2 regions of the Streptomyces sp. NPDC090442 genome follow, and region 2 is predicted to be linked to the other one. Evidence: riboswitches for the same ligand, from Rfam matches in the RefSeq annotation. Region 2 holds a riboswitch; the other holds the start of a gene.
What was found. Region 2 has a riboswitch for glycine ahead of gcvT (glycine cleavage system aminomethyltransferase GcvT). Riboswitches for the same ligand answer to the same signal wherever they lie in the genome.

Region 1: it holds a riboswitch for glycine, as region 2 does, so the genes downstream of both, gcvP (aminomethyl-transferring glycine dehydrogenase) here and gcvT (glycine cleavage system aminomethyltransferase GcvT) in region 2, are expected to answer to the same signal.

Annotation. Positions count from the first base shown of each region.
Region 1 covers NZ_JBIVXW010000115.1:7,539-17,085, forward strand. The annotation lists gene ACIQU6_RS41850 (bifunctional nuclease family protein) at 32-502, shown strand; gene ACIQU6_RS41855 (MerR family transcriptional regulator) at 688-1,293, shown strand; gene ACIQU6_RS41860 (DNA polymerase IV) at 1,361-2,803, shown strand; gene ACIQU6_RS41865 (PRC-barrel domain-containing protein) at 2,716-3,096, opposite strand; glycine riboswitch at 3,211-3,307, shown strand; gene gcvP (aminomethyl-transferring glycine dehydrogenase) at 3,498-6,383, shown strand; gene ACIQU6_RS41875 (DUF5999 family protein) at 6,477-6,683, opposite strand; gene ACIQU6_RS41880 (hypothetical protein) at 7,027-7,611, opposite strand; gene ACIQU6_RS41885 (glutamate-cysteine ligase family protein) at 8,176-9,547, shown strand, end outside.
Region 2 covers NZ_JBIVXW010000073.1:35,195-44,741, reverse strand. The annotation lists gene glyA (serine hydroxymethyltransferase) at 1-202, opposite strand, end outside; gene gcvH (glycine cleavage system protein GcvH) at 278-655, opposite strand; gene gcvT (glycine cleavage system aminomethyltransferase GcvT) at 778-1,896, opposite strand; glycine riboswitch at 2,049-2,144, opposite strand; gene ACIQU6_RS35840 (AAA family ATPase) at 2,427-3,137, shown strand; gene ACIQU6_RS35835 (enhanced serine sensitivity protein SseB C-terminal domain-containing protein) at 3,266-4,111, shown strand; gene ACIQU6_RS35830 (enhanced serine sensitivity protein SseB C-terminal domain-containing protein) at 4,165-4,953, shown strand; gene ACIQU6_RS35825 (ABC transporter permease) at 5,362-6,360, shown strand; gene ACIQU6_RS35820 (ABC transporter substrate-binding protein) at 6,453-8,201, shown strand; gene ACIQU6_RS35815 (ABC transporter permease) at 8,280-9,290, shown strand; gene ACIQU6_RS35810 (ABC transporter ATP-binding protein) at 9,287-9,547, shown strand, end outside.

The DNA of each region.
Region 1 (9,547 bases), on a different contig from region 2:
AAACCGGCCGGGCACGGCCTAGGGTTGCTGTGTGAACGAGCTCGACGTCGTGGGTGTCCGGGTGGAGATGCCTTCCAGCCAACCGATCGTGCTGCTGCGGGAGGTGGGAGGCGACCGCTACCTGCCCATCTGGATCGGTCCGGGAGAGGCCACCGCCATTGCGTTCGCCCAGCAAGGCATGGTGCCCGCCCGGCCGCTGACGCATGACCTCTTCAAGGACGTGCTCGAAGCCGTGGGCCAGGAGCTGACGCAGGTCCGGATCACGGATCTGCGCGAGGGGGTCTTCTATGCGGAACTGGTCTTCGCCAGTGGAGTCGAGGTCAGTGCCCGTCCGTCGGACGCGATAGCGCTGGCGCTGCGCACCGGGACGCCGATCTTCGGCACCGACGGTGTGCTGGACGACGCGGGCATCGCCATCCCGGACGAGCAGGAGGACGAGGTGGAGAAGTTCCGCGAGTTCCTCGACCAGATTTCGCCCGAGGACTTCGGCACCAACCAGTGATCGGCCAGGTCGACCGCCTGTTTCTGGCCAACCTTCCATCCTTTCCCCGTGACAAGTCACGAGAAACCACTCGTAGGGTGATTATCACTCGGCGTGGCGAGCGCGGCGATCGTTGACGCACCCCGAGTGACTGCATACCGTCGATATGGCAGGTCCCGTCCGGGACGTGGAGGACGGAGGGCGGCGTGGCAATCACCGGCGACGGTACGGCGGCGGAAGGGGCATTGCCGCTCCACACGGGCGCGGCGGCGAACCGGGGTCCGGTGCAGGCCGCCGAGGTGTCGGGGGACCGCGAGGCGGAGAACATCGGCTACCGCGGACCGACCGCGTGCGCCGCGGCGGGCATCACCTACCGACAGTTGGACTACTGGGCGCGGACGGGGCTCGTGGAGCCCAGCATCCGGCCCGCTTTCGGTTCCGGGACCCAGCGGCTCTACAGCTTCCGCGACGTCGTCGTCCTGAAGATCGTCAAGCGGCTGTTGGACACCGGGGTTTCGTTGCAGAACATCCGTGCCGCCGTGCAGCACTTGAGGGCGCGGGGGCTGGCGGACCTGACCCGGATGACGTTGATGAGCGATGGCGCGACGGTCTATGAGTGCACCTCGCCCGACCAGGTCGTGGATCTGCTCCAGGGGGGCCAGGGCGTCTTCGGGATCGCCGTGGGCGTGGTGTGGCGGGACGTGGAAGGCGCGCTGTCACAGCTCCACGGGGAGCGGGTGGACACCGGCGAGACGCTGATCGGGAAGAACCCGCACGACGAGTTGGCGCGGCGGCGCAACCGGGCCGGCTGAGGGCCGGCGGGCGGTTCTCGGCCCGGAGTCGGGGCCATTGTCAGTGGTGTGCGGCAGCATCAGTGGTGTGAGACGTGCGCCGACGATCCTGCATCTGGACATGGATGCCTTCTACGCGGCCGCCGAGCAGGCGGCCAAGCCGAGCCTGCGGGGAAAGCCCGTGGTCGTCGGCGGGATCGGGCCGCGCGGAGTGGTCGCCACGGCCTCGTACGAGGCGCGGGTCTTCGGGGTGCGGTCGGCGATGCCGACGGCGCAGGCGCGGCGGTTGTGCCCCAACGCCGCTTACCTCAGCCCGCGGTTCGGTCTGTACCGCCAGGTGAGTGAATCGGTGATGGAGCTGCTGCGGGAGCTCTCGCCGCTCGTGGAGCCGTTGAGTCTGGACGAGGCGTTCGTCGATCTGGAGGCGGGCGGGGTGCCAGCGGAGTCGGCGGCGGCGCGGGCCGTGGGGGAGCAACTGCGGCGCGATATCCGGGCGGTCACGGGGTTGACCGGTTCGGTGGGGCTGGCGGGTGCCAAGATGCTCGCCAAGATCGCGTCGGAGGCGGCGAAGCCGGACGGCCTGGTGGTGATCGAGCCGGGCACCGAGCGGGAGTTGCTGGGGCCGATGCCGGTGCGGACGTTGCCCGGGGTCGGGCCGGCTACGGCCGAGACGTTGCGGCGGGCCGGGATACACACCGTCGTGGAGACCGCCGAGGCCGGCGAGGCGGAGTTGGTGCGGCTGTTGGGCAAGGCGCACGGCACCGGGTTGTACGCGATGGCGTTGGGGCAGGACGACCGGCCGGTGGTGGCCGAACGGGACGCGAAATCGGTGTCGGTGGAGGACACCTTCGAGGTCGATCTGACGGACCGGACGCGGGTGCGGACCGAGGTGTTGCGGTTGGCCGACCGGTGCGTGGCGCGGCTGCGGGAGGCCGGTCGGTCGGGGCGCACGGTGGTGATCAAGGTGCGGAACTACGACTTCTCGACGCTGACCCGGTCCGAGACGCTGCGTGGGCCGACCGACGACCCGGCGGTCGTCCGGGAGGCGGCTGTGCGGCTGTTGGAGACGGTGGACACCACGGGCGGGGTCCGGCTGCTGGGCGTGGGGGTGAGCGGGCTGGCGGACTTCACGCAGGAGGACCTGTTCGCCCAGATCGCCACGGAGCGGGAGGCGGAGGAGCAGGCGGCCGTCGCGGCGACTGAGTCGGCGGGGGAGGCGGCCGGTGAGCCGGAGGCGCTCCCGGAGCTGCCGCGGCGCTGGCACCCGGGACTGGACGTGGTGCACGAGGAGTTCGGCGCCGGGTGGGTGCAGGGCAGTGGCGTGGGGAGGGTGACCGTGCGGTTCGAGACGCCGTGGTCCGCACCGGGGCGGGTGCGGACCTTTGCCGTCGATGATCCGGCGCTGCGGCCGGGGGAGCCGTTGTCGCTGGTGGGCGGGCCGGATCAGTCTTCCGCGCCGGCGATCCGGCCGAAGTCGGTGTCGCCGGCGGACGCGGCGGAGTCCGCGGGTGAGGAGATATCCAGGCGGTAGTGGTGGTAGAGCTGGAGTTCCTGCTCAGGGGAGAGGTGTCGGCCGACGCCGAAATCGGGGGCGTCCTTGATCAGCTTGCGGTCATAGGGGATATGCAGGCTTTCGCCGACCATCTTGCTCGGCTCCAGGGGGACGAAGGCGTCCCGACTGAACAGGCCGGTGCGGACGGCCGCCCACTCCGGCTCGCCCGTCGCGTCGTCGAGGTACACCTCGTCGACGGTCCCTATCTTCGCGCCGTTGCGGTCGAACGCTTTGCGGCCGATCAGGCTCCGGGGATCGATATCGGCTTGCACGGTCCCTCCAATTGGTCGCAACTGCCTTGTGACAACTACGAAACGGCACATTGCGTGCCTCGGCCACTCGAAGGATCGTTCCAGCAGTGCGCTGGTAGGCTGGCGATTGGCCGTCGACCCCGTGCGGGAGAGTCCTTTGTCGTTCGCGGCAGGGCGCCGAAGGAGCAAATCCTCCCCGGAATCTCTCAGGCACACGTACCGCATGGACGAGGTCACTCTGGAAAGCAGGGCGGGCCACGGTCAGGCACCATGCCGGAACCCCTCCTCACCGACGGTGAAAGCCGGACCGCAGCCCGCGGGCCGGTGAAGCTCTCAGGTTGCGATGACAGAGGGGGAGGCCGTCCGGGCACCAGCGCCGTGGTGCCCCTCGCAGGTCGTAGTGACCAGGAGGCCCCCGCACGATGACCACCAATCGCATCCCCCTGTCCGAGCTGGAGCGCGGCACCCCGTTCGAGCACCGGCACATCGGCCCCGACCACGAGGCGCAGGCCAAGATGCTCGCGCAGGTCGGCTTCGGGTCGTTGGACGAGCTCACCGCCGTCGCCGTCCCCGACGTGATCAAGAGCACCGAGGCGCTCGGCCTGCCGCAGGGCCGCACCGAGGCCGAGGTCCTGGGAGAGCTGCGCGCTCTGGCCGACCGCAACCAGGTCCTGTCGTCCATGATCGGGCTCGGCTACTACGGCACGTTCACCCCGCCGGTGATCCTGCGCAACGTCATGGAGAACCCGTCCTGGTACACGGCCTACACGCCCTACCAGCCGGAGATCTCGCAGGGTCGCCTGGAGGCCCTGCTGAACTTCCAGACCGTGGTCGCCGACCTGACCGGACTGCCGACCTCCGGTGCGTCCCTCCTGGACGAGGGCACCGCCGCCGCGGAGGCGATGGCGCTCTCCCGCCGGGTCGGCAAGGTCAAGCAGGGCGTCTTCCTCGTCGACGCGGACTGTCTGCCGCAGACCGTCGCCGTGATCCAGACCCGCGCCGAACCGACCGGCGTCGAGGTCGTGGTCGCCGACCTCTCGGACGGCATCCCGGACGAGATCGCCGAGCGGGGCGTCTTCGGTGTGCTGCTCCAGTACCCGGGCGCGTCCGGTGTGGTGCGTGACCCGCGGGCGGTCATCGAGCGGGCGCACGAGCTGGGCGCGGTCGTCACCGTCGCCGCCGACCTGCTGGCGCTGACGCTGCTCACCCCGCCCGGTGAGCTCGGCGCGGACATCGCGGTCGGCACCACCCAGCGCTTCGGCGTCCCGATGGGCTTCGGCGGTCCGCACGCCGGTTTCATGGCCGTCCGCGAGCAGTACGCCCGCAGCCTGCCCGGCCGCCTGGTGGGTGTCTCCGTGGACGCCGACGGCGCCAAGGCGTACCGGCTGGCGCTGCAGACCCGTGAGCAGCACATCCGCCGCGAGAAGGCCACCAGCAACATCTGCACCGCGCAGGTGCTGCTCGCCGTCATGGCCGGCATGTACGCCGTCTACCACGGTCCGGAGGGGCTGCGCACCATCGCCCGGCGGACCCACCGCTACGCCGCGATCCTGGCCAAGGGACTCACGGACGGCGGTGTCGAGCTCGTCCACGACGCCTACTTCGACACCCTCACCGCGCGGGTGCCCGGTCGGGCGGCCGAGGTCGTCGCCGCCGCCCGCGAGGCCGGCATCAACCTCCGGCAGGTCGACGCCGACCTCGTCGGCATCGCCTGCGACGAGACCACCGGGCGCGCCCAGTTGGCCGGCGTCTGGGGCGCGTTCGGCGTCCGGGGCGACATCGACGCGCTGGACGCGGCCGTCGCCGAGGCCCTGCCGCAGCCGCTGCTGCGCACCGACGACTACCTCGCCCACCCGGTCTTCCACCAGCACCGCTCCGAGACCGGCATGCTGCGCTACCTGCGCACGCTGGCCGACAAGGACTACGCGCTGGACCGCGGCATGATCCCGCTCGGCTCCTGCACGATGAAGCTGAACGCGACCACCGAGATGGAGCCGGTCACCTGGCCGGAGTTCGGCCAGCTCCACCCCTTCGCGCCGGCCGACCAGGCGCAGGGCTACCTCACGCTCATCCAGGAGTTGGAGGAGCGGCTCGCCGCGATCACCGGCTACGCCAAGGTGTCCATCCAGCCCAACGCCGGTTCCCAGGGCGAGTTGGCCGGTCTGCTCGCGGTCCGCGCCTACCACCGGGCCAACGGTGACGAGCAGCGCACCGTCTGCCTGATCCCGTCGTCGGCGCACGGCACCAACGCCGCCAGCGCCGTGATGGCCGGCATGAAGGTCGTCGTCGTCAAGACCGGCGAGGACGGCGAGGTGGACGCCGAGGACCTGCACGCCAAGATCGCCAAGCACCGGGACGAGTTGGCCGTCCTGATGGTCACCTACCCGTCCACGCACGGGGTGTTCGAGGAGCACATCACGCAGATCTGTGCCGCGGTGCACGAGGCCGGCGGCCAGGTCTACGTGGACGGCGCCAACCTCAACGCGCTGGTCGGCCTGGCGGAGCCGGGCAAGTTCGGCGGCGACGTCTCGCACCTCAACCTGCACAAGACGTTCTGCATCCCGCACGGCGGCGGCGGTCCCGGCGTCGGCCCGGTCGGCGTTCGCGCCCACCTGGCGCCGTACCTGCCCAACCACCCGCTCCAGCCGACCGCGGGTCCGGCCACGGGTGTCGGGCCGATCTCGGCCGCCCCCTGGGGTTCGGCCGGCATCCTGCCGATCTCCTGGGCGTACGTCCGGCTGATGGGTGGCGAGGGGCTCAAGCGCGCCACCCAGGTCGCGGTGCTGTCGGCCAACTACATCGCCAAGCGCCTGGAGCCGCACTACCCGGTGCTCTACGCCGGCCCCGGTGGGCTCGTCGCCCACGAGTGCATCATCGACGTCCGGCCGCTGACCAAGGCGACCGGGGTGAGCATCGACGACGTCGCCAAGCGGCTCATCGACTACGGCTTCCACGCGCCGACGATGTCGTTCCCGGTGGCCGGCACGCTGATGATCGAGCCGACCGAGAGCGAGGACCTGACCGAGATCGACCGGTTCTGCGACGCGATGATCGCCATCCGCGCGGAGATCGACAAGGTCGGTTCGGGGGAGTGGGACAAGGACGACAACCCGCTGCGCAACGCCCCGCACACCGCGGGCGCGCTCGGCGGCGGGTGGGACCACCCCTACAGCCGCGAGGAGGCCGTCTTCCCGGCCGGGGTCGGTGCCGCGGGCAAGTACTGGCCGCCGGTGCGCCGGATCGACGGCGCCTTCGGTGACCGCAACCTCGTCTGCTCCTGCCCCCCGTTGGACGAGTACGACATCTGAGCAACTCCGCCACCGGTGACCGGTGGCCACATCAAAGGGCCCTCGGCGGATGCGCCGGGGGCCCTGGTGTACGTGCCGGGTGGCCGCTGGAGATCAGGCGGCGGCGGTGACCCGGGGAGCGCCGAGCGGTCGGTGCGGAGCGATGACCTGCCCGTCCGGCAGCAGTTCACCGGTGTCCTCGAAGAGCAGGACACCGTTGCACAGCAGGCTCCAGCCTTGCTCCGGGTGGTGCGCCACCAGGTGCGCGGCCTCCCGGTCCGTGGAGTCGGCTGATGGGCATGGTGGTTGATGCTGGCACATGGAAGTTGTCTTTCGCTGCGGAGTGGTGAACGTCGTGCGGCTCGATGTGGTGTTCATGGCCGCTCCCCCGTTTCTGTCGGTCCCAGTCTTGCCCTACGGAAGGGATTCCGCAGGGATTTCGCAGCAGCGGTACTCACTCGATACGGACGTGTCACCCGTGCGGGCGGTTGCTCCCAAATCAGCCTGTCGCCCCGGGGATTGGCGCGCTACCGGCGGGCAGGGGGCGGACGACGTGGTGCGCCCCGCGGCCGGGGCGGTCACGGGGCGCATGGGAGCAGAGCGGGCGCGCGGGGTGGTGCTTCCGCGGTCCTGATCGCGGGCGGTCGGAAGTGCGCGCGAACGGTCAGGCCGGCTCGCGCAGCAGGGGTGGAGTGCCCAGCCGGAGGGCGAGGCGGGGCAGCAGGTCCGCGACCCGTTGCGGGAGGTGGGAGGCGATCCCGGGCGGGGCGGGGGCCAGCGGCACCAGGAGGTCACCGGGGGCGGGCAACCCGACGGCGCCGTCCGCGGAGAGGTCGTGATGCAGCCACAGGGTGAGCATGTACAGCTCCGGTACGGAGAGCAGTCGCGGCTGGTAGGGCGCGGTGAGCGATTCGGCCTGCACCAGGGCCCGTTCGGTCGCGGCGACGTAGGGGCCGTCGCAGAAGTGCGAGAACGCCCAGCCGTCGGCGGTGAGCCGGGCCTCGGCGGCGGCCACGGCGCGCCCCCCGCCGCGGACCAGGAAGCGCCAGCCGGCGAGGCGGGTGCGCGGCGGGCCGGTCTGGCTGACGTCGTCCCAGACGTGGATGGGTAGTGGGTGGTCGGGGCTCAACGGCCCCTGGTGGGTGCGGAGCGCGGTGGCCGGGGCCTCGCGGACGGCGCTGGGGGAGCTGAGGGCGGTGAGGATGCTGCGTAGGGCGGGCGCGGGAGCAGGGGGAACATGCAGCGGCATGGCTGGTCGCCTCTCACTTCGGAGACACGGTGGAGCGCGGCGGTGCGGACGGCGCTGTCTGCGGGCGGGTCAGAGCCTGGCCGACCGGAGCGTGGGGGGCGACGGGTCGGCCGCGGTGCCGGGGCACCGGTGCGCACGCCGCCGTGCTGGGCGCCAAATCTCTGCCTCGTCTGCGAAGTTTATACGACATTTGTTCTGGAAGTGTTTCGGCTACTCGTCTTGCGGATTTCCGGCAAGGCGGAATCCGGACCGCTGTTCAGGGCGGTTTTCGCCGCTTTGTACGGGAATTGTGAGAAGCCACCTCGGAATTCTTCGGCGCTGCGGTAGGCCGGAACCCGTCGGTGTTTTTTACGAGCGAAATGCGAACGGCGTTGGCCCGCTGGATATGCCGTCGGAAAATGCCGTATGCGCGCCCCTGCGAGCCTAGCGGTCCCGGCATGCCCCTGACGCGTTATCGATCAGATTGCCGGGCATCATCGACCGTAGCCCGTGCCCCGGGGTGCCGGGGACGCGGCGCCACACAGCCCGTGGTTGCGGGCCGTTCACTCTAGGAGGGACCCGCCGATGGGGGAGAAGGTCGCCGCCGACGGGAACGACCTGGCGGATCGCGAGCGCTATCGAAGAAAGCTGCACGACTGTCTGGAGGGATTGCACCGGCTCCTGGCGGAGAAACGGTTCGACCGTCCCAAGAATCTCATGGGGCTGGAGATCGAGCTCAATCTCGCGGGCGCCGACGGACTGCCCCGGATGCTGAACTCCCAGGTCCTCGAAAAGATCGCCAGCGGCGATTTCCAGACCGAACTCGCCCAGTGCAATCTAGAGGTCAACATCACCCCGCACCGCCTGTCCGGGCGCGTAATGGACCAGCTCGCCGAGGAGCTGCGCACCGGGCTCGGCTACGCGGAGCGAAAGGCCCGTGAGGCCGCCGCCCGCATCGTCATGATCGGCATCCTGCCCACCCTGAAGCCCGAGGACCTCACCGCCGCCAGCCTCTCCGCCAACGACCGCTACGTACTGCTCAACGACCAGATGCGGGCCGCCCGCGGCGAGGACTTCGTCATCGACATCCGGGGCGTCGACCACCTGGTCACCCGCTCCCCGTCGATCGCCCCCGAAGCCGCCTGCACCTCCGTCCAACTGCACCTCCAGGTGACACCCGGCCGCTTCGCGGCCGTCTGGAACGCGGCCCAGGCGATCGCCGCCGTCCAGATCGCCGTCGGCGCCAACTCGCCGTTCCTGTTCGGGCGGGAGCTGTGGCGGGAGTCCCGGCCGCCGGTCTTCCAACAGGCCACCGACACCCGCGCCCCCGAACTCCAGGCCCAAGGGGTGCGGCCGCGCACCTGGTTCGGCGAGCGCTGGGTGGACTCCGCCTACGACCTCTTCGAGGAGAACCTGCGCTTCTTCCCGCCGCTGCTGCCGCTGTGCGGACCCCAGGACCCGTTGCGCGTCCTCGACGAGGGCGGCGTGCCCGACCTCGCCGAACTGGTGCTGCACAACGGGACCATCTACCGCTGGAACCGTCCCGTCTACGCGGTCGCCGGCGGCGTCCCGCACCTCCGCGTCGAGAACCGGGTGCTGCCGGCCGGCCCCACCGTCGCCGACGTCATCGCCAACACCGCCTTCTACTACGGCCTGGTGCGCGCGCTGGCCGAACAGCCGCGCCCCGTATGGAGCCGGCTGCCGTTCCGGGCCGCGGCCGCCAACTTCGACGCCGCCTGCCGGTACGGCATCGACGCCACCCTCCGCTGGCCCCGCCCCGGTCGCGTCGGCGGCGTCGCCGAGATCCCCGCCGTGCGCCTGGTCCAGCAGGAGCTGCTGCCGCTGGCGGCCGCTGGGCTGGACGCCTGGGGCGTCGAAGTCGCCGACCGCGACCACTATTTGGGCATCATCGAGGAGCGCTGCGCACGGCGGGTCAACGGGGCGTCCTGGCAGGCCG
Region 2 (9,547 bases):
AGCCGCCGTAGTAGCGGCGGCCCGGGTAGCCCTCGGCGTACTTGTTGGTGAGGACCGAGCCCTGGGCCTCCATGACGGCGACCGGAGCGAAGTTCTCCGACGCGATCATTTCGAGGGTGGACTGCTGACGGTGGAGCTCGGCGTCGACGGCGGCGGCGACGTCGGGGTCGAGCTCGTGCAGGGAGCTGTTCAGAAGCGACATGAGACTTCCTGGAGAGTGACGGAGCGGGCGGGGCGCCGCGGCCCCGGCCGAGCGGTGGCGGCCGGGGCCGGGGTGTCAGCCGGCGGTGAAGGCGGTGTACGCGTCGGCCGTGAGCAGGTCCTCCGGCTCACCGGTGAGCTTCACCTTGAACAGCCAACCGCCCTCGAACGGGGCGGAGTTCACCAGCGAGGGGTCGGTGACGACGTCCTCGTTCACCTCGGTGATCTCGCCGGTCACGGGCGAGTAGAGGTCGCTGACGGACTTGGTCGACTCCAGCTCACCGCAGGACTCGCCCGCGGTGACGGTGGCCCCGACCTCGGGGAGCTGCACGAAGACGACGTCGCCGAGGGCGTTGGCCGCGTGCTCGGTGATGCCGACCGTCGAGACGCCGTCCTCGGCGGCCGACAGCCACTCGTGCTCCTTGCTGTAGCGCAGCTGCTGGGGGTTGTCCATGGCTCGATTCTCCTGTACGCGGGGGTGTGGTCGTGCATGGGGTCTTGCCCTGTGAGACGGGTGGCGCCGGGCACGGTGGCGCGGGTCCGCGGCGAGCACCGCGGACCGGCCGGCGCCGCCCGCTACTTCTGCCGCTTGTAGAAGGGCAGCGCGATGACCTCGTAGGGCTCGTGCGTGCCGCGGATGTCCACCCGGACGCCCTCGGTGCCGGGCGCGGAGTGCGCCGCGTCGACGTAGGCCATGGCGATCGGCTTGCCGAGGGTGGGGGAGGGCGCCCCCGAGGTGACCTCGCCGATCACCGTGCCGTCGGCGGCGACGACCGGGTAGCCGGCGCGCGGCACCCGGCGGCCCTCGGCGACCAGGCCGACCAGCTTGCGCGGCGGGGACTGCTCGGCCCGCTCGGCGGCCGCGGTGAGCGCCGCCCGCCCGACGAAGTCGCCCTCCTTCTCGAACTTCACGACCCGGCCCAGGCCCGCGTCGAACGGGGTGAGCGCGGTGGTCAGTTCGTGTCCGTACAGCGGCATCCCCGCCTCCAGGCGCAGGGTGTCGCGGCAGGACAGGCCGCACGGGACCAGGCCGACGTCCTGGCCCGCCGCGGTCAGCGCGGTCCAGAGGGCGACCGCGTCCGCGGGCCGGACGAACAGCTCGAAGCCGTCCTCACCGGTGTAACCGGTGCGGGCGATCAGCGCCTCGACGCCGGCGACCGTGCCGGGCAGCCCCGCGTAGTACTTCAGCCCGTCCAGATCGGCGTCGGTGAGCTTCTTGAGGATGCCGGGGGACTCCGGGCCCTGCACCGCCAGCAGCGCGTAGGCGTTCCGGTCGTCGCGGACGGCGGCGTCGAAGCCGGCCTGCCGGTCGATCAGCGCGTCCAGCACCGCCTGGGCGTTGGAGGCGTTGGCGACGACCATGAACTCCGTCTCGCCGAGGCGGTAGACGATCAGGTCGTCGAGGATGCCGCCGTCGGCGGCGCAGATCATGGTGTAGCGGGCCCGACCGACCTTCAGGGCGCCGAGGTTGCCGACCAGCGCGTGGTCGAGGAGGGCGCCGGCCTGCGGGCCGGTGACGGTGAGCTCGCCCATGTGGGAGAGGTCGAAGAGGCCGGCGCGGGTGCGCACCGCGAGGTGTTCCTCGCGCTCGCTGCTGTAACGCAGCGGCATGTCCCAGCCGGCGAAGTCGGTCATGGTCGCGCCGAGCGCGCGGTGGGTTTCGTCCAGCGCGGTGCGGCGGGGGGCTTCGGTCATCGCTTTCGGGCTCCCGGGCATGGGTGACAAGACGGTCTCCCCATCTGTCATCGGAACCTGAGAGGTTCACCGGGATCCCGCGGACGGGCCCGGTTTGCACCTTGGGTGGAGCCGTCCCGTCGGCCGGGCCGCGACTCGCTTTTCAGATCTGCCTCGCCCGCGCGGTATAGGGGCCTGAGAGATTCAAGGGAGGACTTGCTCCTTCGGCGCCCCGCCGTGGCGGCCGGGGACTCTCCCGCGCGGATTCAAGCGGCCGGTATGGAATTGGCTGACTGCCCACGAGTTGACGTTCGAGCCCGCCCGTGGCGGCCACATCATTACACGGGATCGCCCGTTATAGGAGCCCCGGCCGGGGCTCCGTTCCCGGTCATCCCGGTCGCGACGTCCCGCCGGCCTCCCCCGCTCCGGTCGTGTCCCTTGCCGCTCCTTGACCCTCCCTTGCTACGGATTACCTTTTCTTGACACTCTGCACGGGCTGCGGGAGGCCGGGGCGGAACCCGGTCCGGGGCCATCGGGGAGGGGCGCGCACGGTGCACGGCGAGGCGACGGACGTCAGGACGGTGGGGGCCGCGCCCCCGGAAACCCCGGTTCCGGAGCCGGCCCTGCGCGGCCCCAGGGAGCCGCGCCCCCGCCGCCCCGCCGACCGGCCGCCCTGCACCGACCTGCGGGGCCCGGGCCGACCCCCGCACCCCGTGCTCCGCTTCCCGCCCGGCGACCTCGTCGTGGTCTCCGGCCTGCCGGGCAGCGGCAAGAGCACCCTGATGCGACGGGTGGTGCCCGCGCGCGACGACCGCGGCGCCCCGGTGCACCGCGTCGACTCCCAGGACGCCCGCGACCACTGGGAGGACGGCCGGCTGCACCGCCTGCCTTACGCCCTCTACCGACCGCTGGTCCGGGTCGCGCACTACCGCGCGCTGCATCGGGCGCTGCGCTCCGGCGGCAGCGTGGTGGTGCACGACTGCGGGACGTGGCCGTGGGTGCGCCGCTGGCTGGCCCGTGCGGCCCGGCGCGGCGGCCGGGGGCTGCACCTGGTCCTCCTCGACGTGCCGCCCGTGGTGGCCCGCGGTGGCCAACGGGCCCGCGGCCGAGGGGTGTCGCGGTACGCCTTCGCCCGCCACCGCCGGGCGGTGCGCCGCCTGGTGGCCCGGGTCGGGGCGGCCCGGCTCCCGAAGGGCGTGCGCTCCGTGGTGCTGCTGGACCGGCGTTCGGCGGGGGAGTTGGCGCGCGTCACCTTCGGTTGACCGGTCGCACCCCCGCCACCGGCTTCGATGACCCGCAGGTCGCCCGTTAGGGTCTGATCCACTGGGCGGGCCCGCGGACCGCCCCTGCGAAGTCGGCCGGGCAGCGCGGCCAGTAATGGGTGGGTGAGATGAACTATCCGGACAATGAACCGCAGCACGGCGGTCCGGTGCCGGGGAACTTCCCGGACGAGGGAATACCGCACGCGGCCTGGCCGGCCAACGAGTTGGAGGAGGTGCTGGCCGCCTCGGTCGGGCACCCCGAGGCCGGCGGCCGGATCGTCGAGGTGCTGGGCCGCAGCCGGGTGTGGGTGCCGCTGCCCGAGGGCGGCGGCCCGGACCGCGCGGGCCTGGGAGCGCCCGGCCTCGACGTGCCGACCGTCGAGATCGGCGGCGCCGCCTACGTCCCGGTCTTCAGCTCCGAGCAGGAGTTCCGGCGGGTCGTCGGCGCGCACCTGTCCTACACCGTCGCGCCCGCCCGGGAGTTCGCCCGCGGCCTGCCGCCGCTGGTCGGCCTCGCGGTCAACCCGGACGGCACCGTCGGCGTCCCGCTGCCGCCGCCCGCGGTCGCCGAGCTGTGCCGCTCCGGACGGACCGACCTGGACGGCCCGCAGACCGCCGGCGCCCGGGTGCGGCTCTTCGAACCGGACTGGCAGGACGAGCCGGTGGACTTCCTGGCCGCCGCCGGCCTGGAGTTCTCCGCCGCCGGCATCGTGCTGGCCGCCCGCCGCGCGCTGGCCGCCGTCGAGGGCGACACGCCGGCGCTCTTCGTCGGCGTCCAACTCGACGTCGCCCCCGAGCGGCTGCACGACGGCACCGCCCGCGACGAGGCGTTGGCCGCCCTCGGGCAGGCCCTCGGTCAGGTCCCGGTGCCCTGGCCGGTCCAGCTCGTCCTGCTCGACGTCGCCCAGGGCGACCCGGTCGCCGACTGGATGCTGGAGCGCGTGCGGCCCTTCTACACCCGGGACCACTCGTAAGCTGGTGGGACGACGGGCGGGCGGGCGCCCGGCCGGGAGGAGGGACGGACCACGTGAGCGCGGGTGCGCAACAGGGAGCGGCGGCGGCCGACCAGGTCGAGCAGATGCTGCGGCAGGTCTCGCCCGGGCGCTACGACGCCTACGAGGCGATGCTGAGTGCCCTCGCGCACGGGCAGGTCTGGATGCTCCTGTGGCACGGCCGGGCCGGTCAACCCGACGCCCAGTACGGGAACATGGAGGTCGACGGGCTGGGCTACGCCCCCTGCGTCACCTCCGCCGCCGAGCTCGCCGCCTCCGGCTGGACCCGCGACCACGAGGTCGTCACCGGACCCGAGATCGCCGCCTCCCTCTTCCCCGACCGCTGGGGCCTGTGGCTCAACCCGCACGCCCCCGGCGGCGGCGTCGGCGTCCCCTGGCTCGACCTGCGCCGGATCGCCGGTGGCCTGGACCGGCTGCCCGCCGGTCCGCTGCGGATCAGCGAACCGGTCATCGACATCCCCCAGTTCTACGCCCTGCTCGCGCAGCACGCCCACCGCACGCCCCCGGTGCGGTCGTTGCGCCGGGCCTGGGTGCAACCCGCCCTCGGCGCGCCCTATTTGGCGATCGGCCTGGACCTCTACGACACCGGGCAGCCGTCGGTGGACGCCGCCCGGATGCTGATCCAGCAGTCGATGGGCGCGGTGCCGGACGGCCTGCCGGTGTCCACCGTCGCCATGAACGACGAGTACGACCCGGTCGGCATGTGGATGCGGGCCTGCGCCCGCCCGTTCTTCGACCGCGACGGCTACGCCCAGCCGGCTCCCGGACCCGCCTACGGCTACGGCTACCCCCGCGCCTACTGAGCCCGGCGGCGCCCGCGCCCCCGCCGGCGCCCGCCTGCTTCCCTCGGTGAATTGGCCTTATTCCACCGGCAGTTGACGCCTTTTCGGCCATCCGGTGCACCGCTCAAACCGCTCCGTTGTTCGCATGACGGAAGGCTGCGGGTCACATCACAGTTGCGCATCCTTTCCCGACCAGGGCTGGTGAGTGATCGCAACTCGGATGAAGACTCCCGCTCCAAGGACTTCGGTCCTGTGTACGAGCGCCATCCCCACCGGCGTCCCTGCGCCAGTAGACGACCCGTCCGCGACGCCAACTCGCCTGTGTACGGTGCGAGATGGCGGCAGGTGAGCACCAGTGGGGTAACCACCAGGCCGCTACCGCGGCGGGCACAGGCCGGCCACCGTCGGCCGGGAGGGGTTCAAAGCACCGTGACCGCACCGATCGAGACCACCGGCGCGGCTGCGCAGGCGCAGCCGGAAGCGGTGCTGGAAGGCGTCGAGAGCAAGCGCATCGAGGGGCGCTCGCTCGGCCAGATCGCCTGGCTGCGCTTCCGCCGTGACAAGGTCGCCATGGCCGGCGGCATCGTCGTCGTCCTGCTCATCCTGGTCGCCGCCCTCTCCCGCCCGCTCCAGCACCTGTTCGGGCTGGACCCCAACCAGCCCCACCAGGACCTGATCGACCCCAACACCACGCTGCCCAAGGGCGACTTCGGCGGGATGAGCCTTACCCACCTGCTGGGCGTGGACCCCAAGTTCGGCCGCGATCTGCTCGCCCGGATCCTGGAGGGTTCCTGGGTGTCGCTGCTGGTGGCGTTCGGCGCGACGCTGCTGTCGGTGGCCATCGGCACCGTCCTCGGCGTGATCGCCGGCTTCTATCGCGGCCGGGTGGACGCCTTCATCAGCCGCCTGATGGACGTCTTCCTCGCCTTCCCGCTGCTGCTGTTCGCCATCGCGATCTCCGCGTCGCTCCAGGGCGGCGCGTTCGGGCTCTCCGGGCTGCCGCTGCACATCTCGGTGTTGATCTTCGTGATCGGCTTCTTCAACTGGCCCTACATGGGCCGGATCGTGCGGGCCCAGACCCTGTCGCTGCGGGAGCGGGAGTTCGTCTCCGCCGCCCGCGGCCTGGGCGCCCGCGGCCCGTTCATCCTCTTCCGGGAACTCCTGCCCAACCTCGTGGGGCCGGTCATCGTCTACTCGACGCTGCTGATCCCCTCCAACATCCTCTTCGAGGCGGCGCTGAGCTTCCTGGGCGTGGGCATCCAGCCGCCCCAGTCGTCGTGGGGCGGCACCCTCACCCAGGCGGTCAAGTACTACGAGGTCGACCCCCAGTACATGATCGTCCCCGGCCTCGCGATCTTCGTCACCGTGCTCGCCTTCAACCTGCTCGGTGACGGACTGAGGGACGCGCTGGACCCGCGCAGCCGCTGACCGGCGCCGGCCTTCATCCCCCCACCTCTGCACCAGTTTTCGAAGCCGTTTCGATCTGACGTTTCTCGACGAACGAAGGGGACACCGAGCACATGCGAAGGTCACTTCCGGTCGCGACCATCGCGGCCGTCACCAGCGCGGGCCTCCTGCTGGCCGGCTGTAGCGGAAAGGGTTCCCCGGAGAGTTCCGCCGGGGCCAACGCCGCCACCAAGGGCATAGTCAACGCCTCGGACGCGAAGGGGGGCACCGTCACCTACGCGATGAGCGACGCCCCCGAGTCCTTCGACCCGGGCAACACCTACTACGCCTTCGTCTACAACTTCAGCCGCCTGTACGCCCGTCCGCTGACCACCTTCAAGCCGGGCCCCGGTACCAAGGGCGAGCAACTGGTCCCGGACCTCGCCGAGTCGATGGGCAAGTCCGCCGACGGCGGCAAGACCTGGACGTACAAGCTCCGCAAGGGCGTCAAGTTCGAGGACGGCACCCCCGTCACCTCGCAGGACGTCAAGTACGCGGTGGAGCGCAGCAACTTCTCCCGCGACACCCTCTCGCTGGGCCCGAACTATTTCCAGCAGTTCCTCCAGGACAACGACGGCGGTTACAAGGGCCCCTACAAGGACAAGAGCAAGGAAGGGCTCAAGTCCATCGAGACGCCCGATGCGCAGACCATCGTCTTCCACCTGAAGAAACCGTTCGCCGAGTTCGACTACCTGGTCAGCGCCCCGCAGACCGCGCCCGTCCCGCAGGCCAAGGACAAGGGCGCGGACTACACCAAGTCCGTGGTCTCCACCGGCTCCTACAAGTTCGCCAACTACCAGGAGGGCAAGCAGCTCACCCTGGTCCGCAACCCGCAGTGGTCGGCCGCGACCGACCCGCTGCGCAAGCAGCTCCCGGACAAGATCGTGCTCAACCTGAAGGTCGCCCAGTCGACCATCGACAAGGACCTCCAGTCCGGCAACACCCTGGTCGACATGGCCGGCCGCGGCGTCGACGGCCAGACCCAGGCGCAGCTGCTGACCGACCCCAGCCAGAAGGCCAACACCGACAACGCGCTCGGTCAACGCCTGGTCTACACCGCGATCAACACCAAGGTCGCGCCGTTCGACAAGCTGGAGTGCCGCAAGGCCGTTGAGTACGCCATCGACAAGAAGGCCGTGCAGACCGCGCTCGGCGGCCCGATCCGCGGTGACATCGCCTCCACGGTCCTGCCCACCGACATCGCCGGCTACCAGAAGTACGACCTGTACCCGCAGAAGTACAACGGCGACAACCTGGACCTGGCGCAGGCCAAGGCGCACTGGGAGCAGTGCGGCGCCGGCAACGTCTCCACCACCATCCTGGCCCGCAACGACCGCCAGGACGAGGTCGACGCGGCCACCTCGATCATCGGCTCGCTGAAGAAGATCGGCATCAACGCCAAGCTCCAGCAGTACCCGACCAGCAAGTACTTCTCGGACTACGCCGGGGTGCCGGCGTTCGACAAGTCCAACAACGTCGGCCTGATGATGATGCAGTGGGGCGCCGACTTCCCGACCGGCTACGGCTACCTCCAGCAGATCCTGCACGGCAAGGCGATCAGCCAGTCCGGCAACTCCAACCTCTCCCAGTTGGACGACCCGGAGATCAACAACCTGCTCGACACGGCCATCGCCAACACCGACCAGGCCGCCCGCGAGAAGGCGTACGCGGACATCGACCGCAAGGCGATGGAGCAGGCGGCGATCGTCCCGCTGACCTACTTCAAGGTCCTGATGTACCGCTCGCCGAAGGCCACCAACATGGCGTCCAGCTCGGCCTGGAGCGGTGAGTACGACTACCTCAACATCGGCGTCAAGAAGTAGCAGCCCTGGAAGGCAGGTGAAGGCATTGGTGTCCGCGGGCCACCCGCTCCCGGCCCGCGGCACCGGCGCCGCATCCCCGTGTTCTCGTACCTCATCCGCAGGTTGATCAGCGCGGTGATCCTGTTGCTGATCGTCAGCGCGGTCACCTTCGGCATCTTCTTCCTGCTGCCGAAACTGGCCGGGCAGACCACCGACCAGCTTGCCCAGCAGTACATCGGAAAGGCCCCCACACCCGCGGACATCGCCGCGGTCAAGAAGAACCTCGGCCTGGACAAGCCCGTGTACGAGCAGTACTGGGAATTCCTCAGGGGCATCTTCGCCGGCGTCGACTACAAGTTCGGCCCGGAGGCGGCCACGTGCCATGTGCCGTGCTTCGGTTACTCCTTCAAGACCCATATCGAGGTCTGGCCGGAGATCCAGTCGCGGCTCCCGGTGACGCTGTCGCTGGCCGCCGGCGCCGCCGTGCTGTGGGTGGTCTCCGGCGTCGCCACCGGCGTGCTCTCCGCGCTCCGCCCCGGCTCGTTCTTCGACCGGGCGGCGATGGGCGTGGCGCTGGCCGGCGTCTCGCTCCCGATGTTCTTCACCGGCGCCCTGGCCCTGGCCCTGTTCACCTACCAGTGGCCGCTCTTCCAACGCAGCGACTACATACCGCTGTTGACGGACCCGGTGGGCTGGGCCCGGACCATGTTCCTGCCCTGGGTCACCCTGGCGTTCCTCTACTCGGCGCTCTACGCCCGGCTCACCAGGGCCGGCATGCTGGAGACGCTGAGCGAGGACTTCATCCGCACCGCCCGGGCCAAGGGCCTGCGGGAGCGCCGGGTGGTGATCCGGCACGGCCTGCGGGCCGCGCTGACCCCGATCGTCACCGTCTTCGGCATGGACCTGGGCCTGCTGCTCGGCGGTGCGCTCATCACCGAACAGGTCTTCTCGCTCAAGGGAGTCGGCGCCTTCGCGGTCGATTCCATCAACGCCAACGACCTGCCGAACATTCTTGGCGTCACCCTGCTCGCCGCGTTCTTCATCGTCCTGTGCAACCTGGTGGTGGACGTTCTGTACGCCGCCATCGACCCGCGGGTGAGGCTCACGTGACCGACTCCTCCGAGGACCAGACCACGGCGACGGGGGAGGCCGCGACGGCCGCCGGGCCCGCCGCCCCCTCCGCCTTCCTCGAAGTGCGCGACCTCAAGGTGCACTTCCCCACCGACGACGGCCTGGTGAAGTCCGTCGACGGGCTCACCTTCAGCCTGGAGAAGGGCAAGACGCTCGGCATCGTCGGTGAGTCCGGCTCCGGCAAGTCGGTGACCTCGCTGGCCATCATGGGCCTGCACCGGGCCTCCCGGCAGCAG